One region of the Rhizobium sp. NLR8a genome, then DNA from elsewhere that is predicted to be linked to it. Evidence: predicted binding sites of a transcription regulator. Region 1 holds the regulator's gene; the other holds the start of a gene.

Region 1 (7,429 bases):
AGACGCTGGTCGCCTTTGCGCTTGGCATCACGCTGTTCTGCATCACGCTTAGCCTCAACATCTATGCGCTCTACATCGTGCGCAAATATCGGGAGCAGTACGAATGACGAACATTGTTTCTCCCGCCGTCGGTGTCACCGTTTCCAAGGCGCCTGCCCGCCGTGACATCGGCATCAAGCGCCGCTATGCCGCCGAGCGCCGGTTCCAGGCCTACGGCATCGCCGCCATTGCCTTCGGCCTCATCTTTCTCTTCGTCCTGCTGTGGACGGTGATCGGCAAAGGCTACACCGCCTTCCAGCAGACGACGATCACCCTGCCGATCGAATTCGCCGAAAAGACGATCGATCCGAACGGCAAGCGGGCGACCGATCCTTCGGTGCTGATCGCCGCCAACTATCCGGTTCTGCTGCGTGACGCGATCGTCAAGCAGCTGAACATCAATGCATCGAGCCGTCCGGATGTGCGCGATGCAACCGCCATGCTCTCCAAGAGCGCGCCGATCCAGCTGCGCGATCTGGTCGTCGCCGATCCCTCGATCATCGGCAAGACGGTCAATGTCACCCTGCTCGCTGATGCCAATATTGACAGTGCCAACAAGGGCCAGATCGATCTTTCCGTCGATGAGAAGAACCGCAAGGTCAACGACAAGCAGGTCAACTGGATGAACCAGATGAAGGCGGGCGGCGTTCTCCAGAAGCAATTCAACAGCGGCCTCTTCGTCAACGGCAATTCCAGCCGCCCGGAGGCCGCCGGCCTCGGCGTTGCCCTCATCGGCTCGCTTTACTTGATGCTGATCGTGCTCGTTCTGTCGCTGCCGATCGGCGTCGCCGCCTCGATCTATCTCGAGGAGTTTGCGCCGAAGAACAGGCTGACGGACCTGATCGAGGTCAACATCAACAATCTCGCCGCCGTCCCGTCGATCGTCTACGGTCTGCTCGGCCTTTCCGTCTTCATCAACTTCATCGGCCTGCCGCGCTCGGCTTCGCTGGTCGGTGGCCTGGTGCTGACGCTGATGACCCTGCCGACGATCATCATCGCCACCCGCGCGGCTCTGCGCGCCGTGCCGCCTTCGATCCGCGCCGCAGCGCTCGGCCTCGGCGCCTCGAAGATGCAGATGGTGTTCCACCATGTCCTGCCGCTTGCCATGCCCGGCATCCTCACCGGCACGATCATCGGCCTGGCGCACGCGCTTGGCGAAACCGCGCCGCTGCTCTTGATCGGCATGGTCGCCTTCGTCGCCAATGCGCCCACGACACCGCTCGAGCCCTCGACGGCCTTGCCCGTGCAGGTCTATATGTGGGCGAACGAGGCCGAACGTGCCTTCGTGGAGCGTACTTCGGGTGCCATCATCGTCCTGCTCCTGTTCCTGATCGTCATGAACATGGGCGCCATCCTCTTGCGTCGTCGCTTCGAGCGCCGCTGGTAAACGGAGTTAAACATCATGAACATGCTGACGGAAGCTGCAGTTGAAAAGGCGCTGGATCAGAAGATGAGCAACGTCCCGTATAAAATGATTGGACAGGATGTCTCCGTATATTACGGCGAGAAGCGCGCGCTTTTCGACGTGAACCTGAACATCCGCGAAAACACCGTAACCGCCCTGATCGGCCCCTCGGGCTGCGGCAAGTCGACCTTCCTGCGAAGCCTCAACCGCATGAACGACACGATCGAAGGCTGCCGCGTCACCGGCAAGATCACGCTCGACAGCGACGACATCTATGATCCGGATATCGACGTGGTCGAACTTCGCGCCCGCGTCGGCATGGTTTTCCAGAAGCCGAACCCGTTCCCGAAGTCGATCTACGAAAACGTCTCCTACGGCCCGCGCATCCACGGTCTCGCCAAGTCGAAGGCCGATCTCGACCAGATCGTCGAGAGCAGCCTGCAGCGCGCCGGCCTGTGGAACGAGGTCAAGGACCGCGTGCACGAATCCGGCACCGGCCTCTCCGGCGGTCAGCAGCAGCGCCTGTGCATTGCCCGCGCCGTCGCCGTCAGCCCGGAGGTCATCCTGATGGACGAACCCTGCTCGGCCCTTGATCCGATTGCCACCGCCAAGGTCGAGGAGCTGATCCACGAGTTGCGCGAGAACTACACGATCGTCATCGTCACCCACTCCATGCAGCAGGCCGCGCGTGTTTCGCAGCGCACCGCCATGTTCCACCTCGGCAACCTCGTCGAGGAGAACGACACCGACAAGATGTTCACCAACCCCGACGATCCACGCACCCAGGATTACATCATGGGTCGCTTCGGCTGATCCCGGCGACACGAAGCTTTCCGTTATTCGAGGACAAAGCCCCATGGCATCGACACATATTTATTCCGCCTATGATGATGATCTGAAGTTCCTCTCCAGGCGGATTTCCGAAATGGGCGGCCTGGCCGAACAGATGGTCGCGGAATCCGTCCGGGCGCTGGTCAACGGCGATACGGCGCTGGCGCAAAAGGTCATTTCCGACGATGTGATCCTCGATCACACCGAACGCGAGATTGGCGACAAGGCGATCGTCACCATCGCCCGCCGTCAGCCGATGGCCTCGGACCTGCGCGAGATCATGGGTTCGATCCGCATCGCCGCCGATCTCGAACGCGTCGGCGACCTCGGCAAGAACACCGCCAAGCGCGTCATCGCCGTGCAGAGCACAGGCGTGCCGCGCAAGCTCGCCCGCGGCCTCGAGCACCTCTCCGAGCTGGCGCTCGTCCAGCTCAAGGAAGTGCTCGACGTCTATACGACACGCGCCGCCGACAAGGCGACCGCCATCCGCGAACGCGACAACGAGATCGACGCGATGTACACCTCGCTGTTCCGCGAGCTCTTGACCTACATGATGGAAGATCCGCGCAACATCACGAGCTGCACGCATCTGCTCTTTTGCGCCAAGAACATCGAGCGCATCGGCGACCATGCCACCAACATCGCCGAGACGATTTACTACATGGCGACGGGCGCCCAGCCGGAAGGCGATCGTCCGAAGGATGACAGTGCCAACACCGTCGGCGCCGCGACGGAATAATTGTTCCGAACGAGCCGCCCGGGCCAGCCGCCCGGACCAGTCACTTGCGTGCGCGCCCGTTCGGGGCGCGCAAAGAGGTCGCAGCCAATTTCTGAATTTGCGCAGGACGCCTGCTTAAATCGTCCCGGTTTAAGGCTTGTGCGCGAGGAGACGGACACGCATGATCCCGAGAGTCGCAGTTGTTGAAGACGAGGAAGCGCTGAGCGTGCTTCTTCGCTATAATCTTGAGGCGGAAGGCTTTGAGGTCGATACCATCCTGCGCGGCGACGAGGCCGAGATCAGGCTTCAGGAGCGCACGCCCGACCTTCTCATCCTCGACTGGATGCTGCCCGGCGTCTCCGGCATCGAACTCTGCCGGCGCCTGCGCATGCGGCCGGAAACCGAGCGGCTGCCGATCATCATGCTGACGGCGCGCGGCGAGGAGAGCGAGCGTGTGCGCGGACTGTCCACCGGCGCCGACGATTACGTCGTCAAGCCCTTCTCGACCCCCGAGCTCGTCGCCCGCGTCAAGGCGATGCTGCGTCGGGCCCGTCCCGAGGTGCTGTCCTCGGTGCTGAAATGCGGCGATATCGAGCTCGACCGCGAAACCCATCGTGTCCACCGCAAGAGCCGCGAAGTCCGCCTCGGCCCGACCGAATTCCGGCTGCTGGAATTCCTGATGTCGTCGCCGGGCCGGGTCTTTTCCCGTTCGCAGCTGCTGGACGGCGTCTGGGGCCACGACATCTATGTCGACGAACGCACCGTCGACGTCCATGTCGGCCGCCTGCGCAAGGCGCTGAATTTCTCCAATATGCAGGACGTCATCCGCACCGTCCGCGGCGCCGGTTATTCGATGGAGGCCTGAAGGCTGAGGGAGTGTGGGGTTGGCGTTCCCGCCAAACGCACGGCAGTACGGCTTGTGAGGCCCGCCTTGTCGTCCATCGTCGCCGCTGCGGAGCCAGCGTCGTTGCGCCGGCGAGGCTTATGCGTCTCGGCACCACCTTTCCATCGCGCCTGCAAAGCCGACTTGTCCCGGCGCCACCTCTCCTCCGTCAAGCCCTGGCATGACGGAGTGTGGGGGTTGCTAAACGCAAAGGTCACTTCCCACTCGAATAAGAAACGGCGGCCCGTTTTTTATGTCTGGCTATACCGGTCCGCTCAGCTGACCCGCGCCGCCGCCCGGCGGCGTTCGTTGATCGGCTGATAGGCAAGCTTCTGATGATAGCTGCAATAGGGCGAATTGTCCGGGGATTCGCAGCCGCAGAAATGGAAATCTTCCTTGAGCGGATCGCCGACCGGCCACTTGCAGGTGCGTTCGGTGAGCTCCGTCAGGCCGAGGCGGCGGGAAATCGGCACCACCACGTTGCCCTTCGGCACATATTCCATTTCCTCGACTGTATCGATCTCGATCTCTTCCTTCAGCAGGGTTGCGCCCTGCTGGCGGGTCACGGTGCGGGTGGCGATCCGGGAGGCGTAGTTCGGCGCGCGCGGCGCGGATGTCTGGCGCTTCGGCGTGCGCGCCGCGGTGGCCGTGCCGCCGGCCTTGGCGCGGCCGGGAAGGCTGAGCCTGTGCACCTTGCCGATAACGGCGTTTCGGCTGACCCCGCCAAGCTGCGCAGCAATCTGGCTGGCGCTCAGTCCTTCGGCCCAAAGCTTCTTGAGTTTCTCGACCCGCTCGTCTGTCCAGTTCATGCCCTGTCTCCACCTTTTGCGTTGGTGATGGCAGAATCCCTCACCGTTGTCCCGGAAGCCTCCGAAACAAGAAACGCTTGATCAATTTTGGTGACTAGTTCCGCCGCATGCAGTCTAGTAATTGAACTTTAACCTAGTGTGAGGCTGACTCCGTGACAAGAGTCGCGGGAATCCGGATGAATCGAATTTCAAGTTTTTCCCCAACTTGCTGCCTCTGCGTGTCATTTCTGCAATAATGCCTGTTGAAGGCCGAAAGTGCCCCTGTACAAGCTTGCGGCATACGCTAAGGCCGCAGTTTTGTTGACATTGCAGCGCGAAAAGGAAATAGTACCGCTCGCCGCCGAAAGGCGGCATTTTTGATTTTTCGGACCTGGTTTTGTTAGCCGGAATCCGCGCATGACAACATTGAACGGGAGACCCGCGATGGCTGAAGCCGCGCCGCTTTACGACACCTATTCTCGTGCCCCGCTGCGGTTCGAGCGAGGCGAGGGCGTATGGCTGATCGCCGAGAGCGGCGAGCGTTATCTCGATTTCGGCGCCGGGGTCGCCGTCACCTCCGTCGGCCACGGCAACCCGCATGTGGTCGCGGCGCTGAAGGAGCAGGCCGACAAGGTCTGGCACCTCTCCAATATCTATGAAATTCCCGGCCAGGAGCGCCTGGCCAAACGCCTGACCGACGCCACCTTCGCCGACAAGGTGTTCTTCACCAATTCGGGCGCCGAGGCGCTCGAATGCGCCATCAAGACGGCGCGCCGCTATCAGTTTTCCAAGGGCCATCCCGAGAGGTTCCATATCATCACCTTCGAAGGCGCTTTCCACGGCCGCACGCTGGCGACGATCGCCGCCGGCGGCCAGGAGAAATATCTCGAAGGTTTCGGCCCCAAGGCGCCGGGTTTCGATCAGGTGCCGTTCGGCGACATCGATGCCGTGCGTGCCGCCATTACCGATGCGACGGCCGCAATCCTGATCGAGCCGGTGCAGGGCGAGGGCGGCGTGCGTCCCGCCACCAGCGAATTCATGAAGGCGCTGCGCCGGATCTGCGACGAAAATGGCCTGCTGCTGATCCTCGACGAGGTGCAGACGGGCGTCGGCCGTACCGGCAAGCTGTTTGCCCATGAATGGTCCGGCATCACGCCTGATATCATGGCCGTCGCCAAGGGCATCGGCGGCGGCTTCCCGCTCGGCGCCTGCCTTGCAACCGCCGAGGCCGCTTCCGGCATGAAGGCCGGCACGCATGGTTCGACCTATGGCGGCAATCCGCTGGCCATGGCGGTCGGCAGCGCCGTGCTCGACGTCATCCTCGCCGATGGCTTCCTTGAGCATGTGCGCGACGTCGCGCTCGTCTTCCGCCAGGGACTGGCCTCGCTCAAGGATCGTTATCCCGATGTGATCGAGGATATCCGAGGCGAAGGGCTTCTTCTCGGTGTCAAGGCTGCGGTTCCCTCGGCCGAATTGCTGCAGGCGATCCGCGCCGCGCATCTGCTCGGCGTGCCGGCCGGCGACAACGTCATCCGCCTTCTTCCGCCGCTGGTGGTCACTGCCGAGGAAGCCCGCGAAGGGCTTGTGCGCCTCGAGCGCGCCGCCGAGAGCATCCGCGCCGCCAAGATCAAGAAGACGGCTTGAAGGGATCGCCGCCTTCGGGCGCACGACAGGTAAGAACATGGCTCCTAAACATTTCCTCGATCTTTCGGCCGTCACATCGGCCGACCTCAGAACCATCATGAACGACGCGCTCGCCCGCAAGCAGGCCTTCAAGGCCGGCAAGGGCGACAAGCCGCTCGCCGGCAAGATGCTGGCGATGATCTTCGAGAAGCCGTCGACGCGCACCCGCGTCTCTTTCGACGTGGGCATGCGCCAGCTCGGCGGGGAAACGCTGTTCCTCTCTGGCACCGAAATGCAGCTCGGCCGCGCCGAGACGATCGGCGACACCGCCAAGGTGCTGTCGCGTTATGTCGATGCGATCATGATCCGCACCACCGAGCACTCGCGCCTGCTGGAGCTTGCCGAACATGCGACCGTGCCTGTCATCAACGCGCTGACGGACGATACCCATCCCTGCCAGATCATGGCCGATATCATGACCTTCGAGGAGCATCGCGGCCCGATCAAGGGCAAGACCATCGCCTGGACCGGCGACGGCAACAATGTGCTGCATTCGCTGGTCGAAGGGGCGGCGCGCTTCGGCTACCGCATGAACATGGCCGTCCCCCTTGGTTCGGAGCCCAAGGATCACTATCTGAACTGGGCCCGCAATGAGGGCGCCGAAATCATGCTCTGCCATGATGCCGACCGTGCGGTCGAAGGCGTCGATTGCGTGGTGACCGATACCTGGGTCTCCATGAATCAGGAACATCGGGCCCGGGGTCACAACGTCTTCCAGCCTTATCAGGTCAATGCGGCCTTGATGGCCAAGGCCGGCAGCGATGCATTGTTCATGCATTGCCTGCCCGCGCATCGCGGTGAGGAAGTGACGGACGAGGTGATCGACGGCCCGCAATCCGTGGTCTTCGATGAAGCGGAAAACCGTCTTCATGCGCAGAAATCGATTCTTGCTTGGTGCCTGGGCGCGATCTGAACCATAATCGGATGTTGCGAGTCATAAGCTTGCGGCCCGACTGCGCGAGCGCCGGACACTTTGGCCGCCGCTCCCGAAACTAGGAGTAAAGCCATGGCAGAAGCTGCAGCCGCCCTCGGCCAGTTCGATTTCGCCGGCGATGATCATGTCGTCCCCTTTCAGGTGGAGG
Region 2 (7,429 bases), on a different contig from region 1:
TTCTTGTCCTTGCCGGGGCGCTCGCCGCCGGCAACAGGGCGCGCACTCACGACGCGGTGGTGCTGAAGACGCTCGGCGCCACGCGCGCTATGCTGATTCGCGCCTTCAGCTACGAATATCTGATCCTCGGGCTGGCCACCGCGATCTTCGCACTCTTTGCCGGCGGTATCGCCGCCTGGTTCATCGTCGCCCGCATCATGCGACTGCCGTCTGCCTTCCTGCCCGATGTGGCGGGACTGACGCTCGTCACCGCGCTCGTGCTCACCGTCGGCATCGGCCTCATCGGCACCTGGCGCATCCTCGGGCAGAAGGCCGCACCGGTGCTGCGTGAGCTTTAGACGGATAGCACGGTCGACACGACTTCACGTTACGGCGATTTAACCGGCCGCGCCTTTGCAAGCCCCTTGTTTGCAAAGGGCGAAAGCCTCATATTGTCTGCAGGCATGCTGGAGCTCCGCAGCGGCGCCCGGGTCGAAAACCCCGACACCGTATCTCCTTCGGAGCTTGTAAGAGGAAACTATGGCTGATCTTCGTAACTATCAAAGCCGCGTCCAGACCGGCGAGATGATTGATCAAGGCCTGCGCGCATATATGCTCAAGGTCTACAATCTGATGGCGCTGGGCCTGGCGATCACCGGCGTGGCAGCATATCTCGGATTCAACTTCGCGGTCCAGGACGGCCAGCTCACCCAGTTTGGCGCGCTTCTGTTCCAGTCGCCGTTGCGCTGGGTCGTGATCCTTGCCCCCCTTGCGGTCGTCTTCTTCCTGAGCTTCCGCATTCATCAGATGAGCGTGTCCGCCGCCCAGACCACCTTCTGGATCTACGCCGCCTTGGTAGGGCTGTCGCTCTCGTCGGTCTTCCTGGTCTATACAGGCCAGAGCGTCGTTCAGACCTTCTTCGTCACCGCCGCCTCCTTCGGCGCGCTGTCTCTTTACGGCTATACGGCGAAGCGTGACCTGTCGGCGATGGGTTCGTTCCTGATCATGGGTCTCTTCGGCCTGATCATCGCCTCGCTCGTCAACATCTTCCTGGCTTCATCCGCGCTGCAGTTCGCGATCTCGGTGATCGGCGTGCTGATCTTCGCAGGTCTCACCGCCTACGACACGCAGCGGATCAAGGAACTCTACTATGAAGCGGATGACGTCGCTGTCGCCGGTCGCAAGGCGATCATGGGCGCACTGACGCTATACCTCGACTTCCTCAACCTGTTCATGTTCCTGCTGCAGTTCATGGGTAACCGCAGATAACAGGCGCATTGATAGATCGAAAAGGCGGCTTCGGCCGCCTTTTTTGTTGCACCGGTTTCTCAGGGGTGGTTTTAGAGGAGCCTGCTCCTTCCGACGGACCTGCCGCCCGATGTCCTTCCTCCTGCGCGACGCCTCCCAAACCGACATCACCGCCATTACGGAGATCTATCGCGACTCGGTCCTCAATGGCGTTGCAAGCTACGAGATTGCGCCGCCCTCCGAGGCCGAAATGGCCCAGCGGTTTTCCGTGATCGTCAGCCAGCAATATCCCTATATCGCCGCAACCGATGCTGACGGGAAACTCCTGGGCTACGCTTATGCGTCGGCCTTCCGCACCCGCCCTGCCTATCGCTGGATGGTGGAGGATTCGATCTACCTGGCACCCGAAGCCCGCGGCCGCGGCATCGGCAAGGCACTGATCGCCGAGCTGATCGACCGCTGCACCGGGCTTGGCTTTCGTCAGATGGTAGCCGTCATCGGCGGCGCGAGCCCGGCCTCGATCGCGCTTCATCTGAAGGCAGGTTTTGTGGAGGTCGGACTGATGAAGGGTACCGGCTACAAGCACGGCCGCTGGCTGGACACGATGCTCATGCAGCGCAGCCTCGGCGAGGGCATGAGGACCGATCCGGATCCCTCCATTTATCCCGGTACGCTGTTTGCGGGCTGATGAGAATTATTTATCGACAAGCTTCAAGGCCTTGTCGAACACCTTGAGGACCTGATTCAGCTCGTGCCCGCGCTTCAGGATCATGCCGTTGACGTTGATGACAGAATAGGCGCCCTGCTTGGCGGCAAGCTTCGGGTTCTTTTCGATCCGGAAGAGCGGCATCTCGCCGGAGCGCTTGAAGACGGAAAAGACTGCTCTGTCCTTCAGATGGTCGATGGCATAATCGCGCCATTCCCCCTCGCCGACCATGCGGCCGTAGATCCAGAGGATCGCGTCCAGCTCGCGCCGGTGGAAGGTCACCGGAAGCGGGTCCTTGCTTTGCTTGTACTCCCTGAGATCGACGACGACCGAGGAACTATTGTCGACGGAGCGGCTTTCGCCGTGTCGCAAATCCGGCTGATCTGTCATCAGGTCTCCAAGGCCTCCGCTTGTGACAGGAGAGTGACAGTTTGCCCGAGCCGCCGCAAATTGCAAGAGCGCGGCCCCTCACATTCGGCCTACGGCAGCGCCGCACGTCCAGACACCTTTCGCTGGGGACGAAGCAGTGCTTTCTCCCCAGCGCCGCATTTCAGTCAAAACAGCGCCTCATTTGCAGGGGATTTATGCATCCCGGTTTGGCGCCAGCGCGCCAAAGGGCCCGGCGGAGCGTATCGACCTTAACCCCAGCCCCGAATACGCTCGGCCGGGCCGCCCGGCATTTCACCCGTAATCGGTTGAAATATCAGATATTTTTTCCCGCCATTACCACGGTCGCCCCGAGAATCGCTGCCGGATCGCCGTCGGCCGTTGCCGACTGCAGCAGAATCGCGCAGCCCTCGAGCTGCGGCCGCTGCAGGACGCTCGCCGGCAGCGTCAGACTGGTCGCCTTGCCGTCCCACATGCCTACGGTTTCGACATTGGTGACGCTGTGCAGATAGGAGATCTTCTTGCCGCTGTTTTCGCCTTTTTCGACGTCGATCGTCTTTTCCTTGTCGAAATAGACCATCACGACATTGGCCTTTCCCTGCCCTGCGCCGATTTTGATCTCCAGCTCGTCGCCGCGCATTGCCGCGCTGACGGGGATGGTCAGCCCGTTGCCTTCGCTGCTGTAGGTGTCGATCTTGCTGTTGATGCCGGTGAGATCGGCGCCGGCCAAATGGCCACGGCCATTGACGATCGCCTGCGGCGTATAGACGTTGCTGCGACCCATCGTCCTGGCATAGCCGTACTGCCGCTCGGTATTTTCCTTCGAGCTCAGCGTATCGGCCCAGCCGAGATAATTCCAGTAGTCGATGTGATAGGCGAGCGCGATGACATCGCCCTGATTCACCAGCTTGCGAAAGGCGGCATCAGCGGGAGGACAGGAGGAGCAGCCCTGCGACGTGAAAAGCTCGACGACGCCTTTGGGCTTGCCGTCTTCGGCCTGCAGCGAGCCTGCAAGAGCAACGCCGACGATCAGCGGAATCAAGAAACGGGGGGACATTCACCTGCACCTCTTTTTCAGCGCCGGCGGCGTTTGGAACCGAAGGCTCTGAGATATGAACGTACGAATAATCCTTCCGGGTCCAAACGAAAAATCACGAACGGGTGAGACCGTAGCTCGGCCGGAACGCAGCTGAAACAAATCATCGTGAGCCTCCGGCAAAGACTCTTGCAGCAAAGAAAAGCCGCCGGAAACGCTCTCCGGCGGCCATTATCAATCCACTCTCCTAGACCCGGGTGATTTTAGGCCGACCGGCCTAAAATCTGAATCCGGATCTACATCAAAGAAGAAGAGCATGATGTCGTCCGAAAACCGCTCACACTTTTCGGCATCATGCCCTGAAAATCAGGCAGCGAGATCACGCAGGACCGTCTGCAGAATGCCGCCATTGTTGAGGTAGATCACCTCGTCGAGCGTATCGACACGCGACAACAGCGGAACTTCCTTCACAGTGCCGTCGCCATAGGTAATCTTGGCGATCTTCCTCTCGCGCGGCTTGATCTTGTCCAGCCCCTCGATGGTGACGAGCTCATCACCCTTGAGGCCGAGGCTCTGCCAGGTCGTGCCCTCTTCGAAGACGAAGGGGATGACGCCCATGCCGACCAGGTTCGAGCGATGGATGCGCTCGAAGCTCTGGGCGATGACAGCCTTGACGCCGAGCAGGTTGGTGCCCTTGGCAGCCCAGTCGCGCGAGGAGCCGTTGCCGTATTCGACACCGGCGAAGATGACGAGCGGAACGCCTTCTGCCTTGTACTGCATGGCGGCGTCGTAGATCGAAGTCTCTTCCTTCGACGGGTAGTGGATGGTGTAGCCGCCTTCCTTGCCGTTCGGGCCGAGCATATGGTTGCGGATGCGGATATTGGCAAAGGTGCCGCGCATCATCACCTCATGGTTGCCGCGCCGCGTGCCGTACTGGTTGAAGTCGGCAACCGCGACGTCATGGCCGATGAGGTAGGCGCCGGCCGGCGATGCCGCCTTGATCGAGCCGGCCGGAGAGATGTGGTCGGTGGTGATCTTGTCACCGAACAGGCCGAGGACGCGGGCGCCCTTGATGTCGGCAACGCCGGTGCCCTTCTTGCCCATGCCGACGAAGTAGGGTGGGTTCTGGACATAGGTCGAGTTGTCGTCCCAGGCATAGGTCTGGCCCGGCGGAACCTGAACCGCCTGCCAGTTGATGTCGCCCTTGAAGACATCGGCATATTTGCTTTCGTAGAGTTCGCGGGTGACGTATTTCTGGATGAACTCCTGCACCTCGTGCGAGGTCGGCCAGATATCCTTGAGGTAGACGGGCTTGCCGTTCTGGTCTTCGCCGATCGGCTCCTTGGTCAGGTCCTTCTGCACCGTGCCGGCAAGAGCGTAGGCGACGACAAGCGGTGGCGAAGCAAGATAGTTCGCCTGGACGTCGGGCGAGATGCGGCCTTCGAAGTTGCGGTTGCCGGAGAGCACGCCGGAAACGATCAGACCCTTGTCGTTGATCGTCTTCGAGATCGGCGCCGGCAGCGGGCCGGAATTGCCGATGCAGGTGGTGCAGCCGAAGCCGACGAGATTGAAGCCGAGCTTGTCGAGATCGGCCTGCAGACCTGACTTGGCGAGATATTCACCGACCACCTGCGATCCCGGAGCCAGCGAGGTCTTGACCCACGGCTTGGTCTTCAGTCCCTTGGCAACGGCGTTGCGGGCGAGAAGGCCGGCCGCGATCAGCACCGACGGGTTGGAGGTGTTGGTGCAGGAGGTGATGGCGGCAATCGCGACGTCGCCGTGGCCGAGATCGAAATCGGTGCCTTCGACCGCATAGCGGTTGGCAAGCTGGCCGGGCTTCTTGTAGTCGGCATCCATCGAGCCGGCAAAGCCGGAAGCGATGTTTTCAAGCGCGATGCGGCCTTCCGGACGCTTCGGGCCGGCCATCGACGGCACGACGTCGCCGAGGTCGAGTTCCAGCGTGTCGGTGAAGACGAGGTCGGAACCGTCGCCTTCGCGCCACATGCCCTGGGCCTTCGAATAGGCTTCGACGAGGGCGATGCGGTCATGCGTGCGGCCGGACATGGTGAGGTAGTTGATGGTTTCGCCGTCAACCGGGAAGAAGCCGCAGGTGGCGCCGTATTCCGGACCCATGTTGCCGATTGTCGCGCGGTCAGCGAGCGGCATGTTGTCCATGCCGGGGCCGAAGAATTCGACGAACTTGGAAACGACGCCCTTCTTGCGCAGCATCTGCACGACGGTCAGAACGAGGTCGGTCGCGGTGACGCCTTCCTTGAGCTTGCCGGTCAGCTTGAAGCCGATGACTTCAGGCAGGAGCATCGAAACCGGCTGGCCGAGCATGGCGGCTTCAGCCTCGATACCGCCCACACCCCAGCCGAGAACGCCGAGACCATTGATCATCGTCGTGTGGCTGTCGGTGCCGACGCAGGTATCGGGATAGGCGATCGTCTCGCCGTCCTCATCCTTGGTCCAGACGGTCTGGCCGAGATATTCGAGATTGACCTGGTGACAGATGCCGGTGCCCGGAGGAACGACGCGGAAATTCTTGAATGCCTGCTGGCCCCACTTCAGGAAGCGGTAGCGCTCGCCGTTGCGCTGATATTCCAGCTCGACATTCTTGGCGAAAGCCTGCGGCGTGCCGAACTCGTCGACGATGACGGAGTGGTCGATGACGAGGTCGACAGGAACAAGCGGATTGATCTTCTCGGGATCGCCGCCGAGCGACACCATCGCGTCGCGCATCGCGGCAAGATCGACGACGGCGGGAACGCCGGTGAAGTCCTGCATTAGCACGCGCGCCGGGCGATAGGCGATTTCGTTTTCGACAGCGCCCTTGTTGTTCAGCCACGCGGCGACGGCGAGGATGTGCTCCTTGGTCACCGACTGGCCGTCTTCGAAGCGCAGCAGATTTTCGAGCAGCACCTTCATCGAATAGGGAAGCTTCGATACGCCGGCCAGACCGTTTGCCTCAGCCTTGGGCAGGCTGTAATAGACATAGTCCTTTCCACCAACGGAAAGCGTGGAACGACAATTGAAACTGTCAAGAGATTTAGACACGAGAAACCCCGTTCTGATAGCCAACACAGTCGTGCGAACGCCTATGCACTTAATGCACATCAGGATGCGGGTACGGCCATTTCCGCTGTCCGCACGTGGAGCAGATGCTCCAAGTTCGGCGCAAGGATGAAATTCACGCCGACCGCTGGCGTGGTTGCCGGTCTTATAGATAATTTCCTAAAAACTTGCCATACCCGAGCACTGCCAAAACCAGACATTTTTTGAGCCTTCCGAAAGCCGCAACGAAGAAAGAGCAGACGCATGCAACTCACCGCCGAAAATCTGGCTGCAAGGCGCGGTGAGGATCTCATTTTCGTAAACATTTCCTTTCACTTGACGGCCGGAGAAGCCCTCGTTCTGACCGGCAAAAATGGATCGGGAAAATCCACTTTGCTGCGCGTTGCCGCCGGTCTTCTTAAGCCCGAAAAGGGAACTGTCATCTTCCGCGATAAAGAGAGCCCGCAAGGCCGCCATCCGGGCGAGGTCAGCCATTACCTCGGCCATCGAAATGCGATGAAGAATGAACTTACGGTTGCGGAGAATTTGGAATTCTGGCAGTCCTTCCTCAGCAGCCCGGGCGCCGCCGGCCTCCCTGTCGATGACGCCGCCGAAGCCGTCGGCCTCTTAGGGATTACCCACCTTCCCTTCGGCTATCTCTCCGCCGGCCAGCAACGCCGCTTCGCCTTCGCCAAGCTGCTCGTCGCCCACCGCCCCATCTGGATCCTCGACGAGCCCACCGCGGCCCTCGACGCCAGCGCCGACCGGCTGTTTGCCGGATTGATCGAAGCGCATCTGGCAAAAGGCGGCATCGTGCTGGCGGCAACTCATCAGCCACTGGGGCTCCAGAATGTGCAGGAATTGAAGATGACGGGCTTTGCCGGCGTGGATCAGGGAGTGTGGGGATGACCACCCTCTTTCTCCGCGACCTGAAACTTTCCATCCGCGCCGGCGGCGGCGCGCTGATCGGCGTGCTGTTCTTCCTGACCGTCGTCGCCGTCATCCCCTTCGGCGTCGGA

The links. Region 1 encodes PhoB, which activates phosphate uptake and scavenging genes when phosphate is short. Its sites were predicted from a motif close to TGTCATNNANCTGTCAT; they were not measured.
Region 2: HJC04_RS10960 (DUF2794 domain-containing protein) is a predicted target of PhoB. The motif match lies at 2,346-2,362, and genes of this name have one in related genera.

The regions. Positions count from the first base shown of each region.
Region 1 is NZ_JABDWI010000004.1:273,889-281,317, forward strand. It holds gene pstC (phosphate ABC transporter permease subunit PstC) at 1-107, shown strand, start outside; gene pstA (phosphate ABC transporter permease PstA) at 104-1,426, shown strand; gene pstB (phosphate ABC transporter ATP-binding protein PstB) at 1,442-2,257, shown strand; gene phoU (phosphate signaling complex protein PhoU) at 2,301-3,014, shown strand; gene phoB (phosphate regulon transcriptional regulator PhoB) at 3,175-3,858, shown strand; gene HJC04_RS09565 (GcrA family cell cycle regulator) at 4,152-4,685, opposite strand; gene HJC04_RS09570 (aspartate aminotransferase family protein) at 5,109-6,308, shown strand; gene argF (ornithine carbamoyltransferase) at 6,346-7,260, shown strand; gene HJC04_RS09580 (Hsp33 family molecular chaperone) at 7,354-7,429, shown strand, end outside.
Region 2 is NZ_JABDWI010000005.1:94,484-101,912, forward strand. It holds gene HJC04_RS10945 (ABC transporter permease) at 1-338, shown strand, start outside; gene HJC04_RS10950 (Bax inhibitor-1/YccA family protein) at 520-1,248, shown strand; gene HJC04_RS10955 (GNAT family N-acetyltransferase) at 1,358-1,915, shown strand; gene HJC04_RS10960 (DUF2794 domain-containing protein) at 1,922-2,323, opposite strand; gene HJC04_RS10965 (thioredoxin family protein) at 2,637-3,377, opposite strand; gene acnA (aconitate hydratase AcnA) at 3,723-6,413, opposite strand; gene ccmA (heme ABC exporter ATP-binding protein CcmA) at 6,675-7,319, shown strand; gene ccmB (heme exporter protein CcmB) at 7,316-7,429, shown strand, end outside.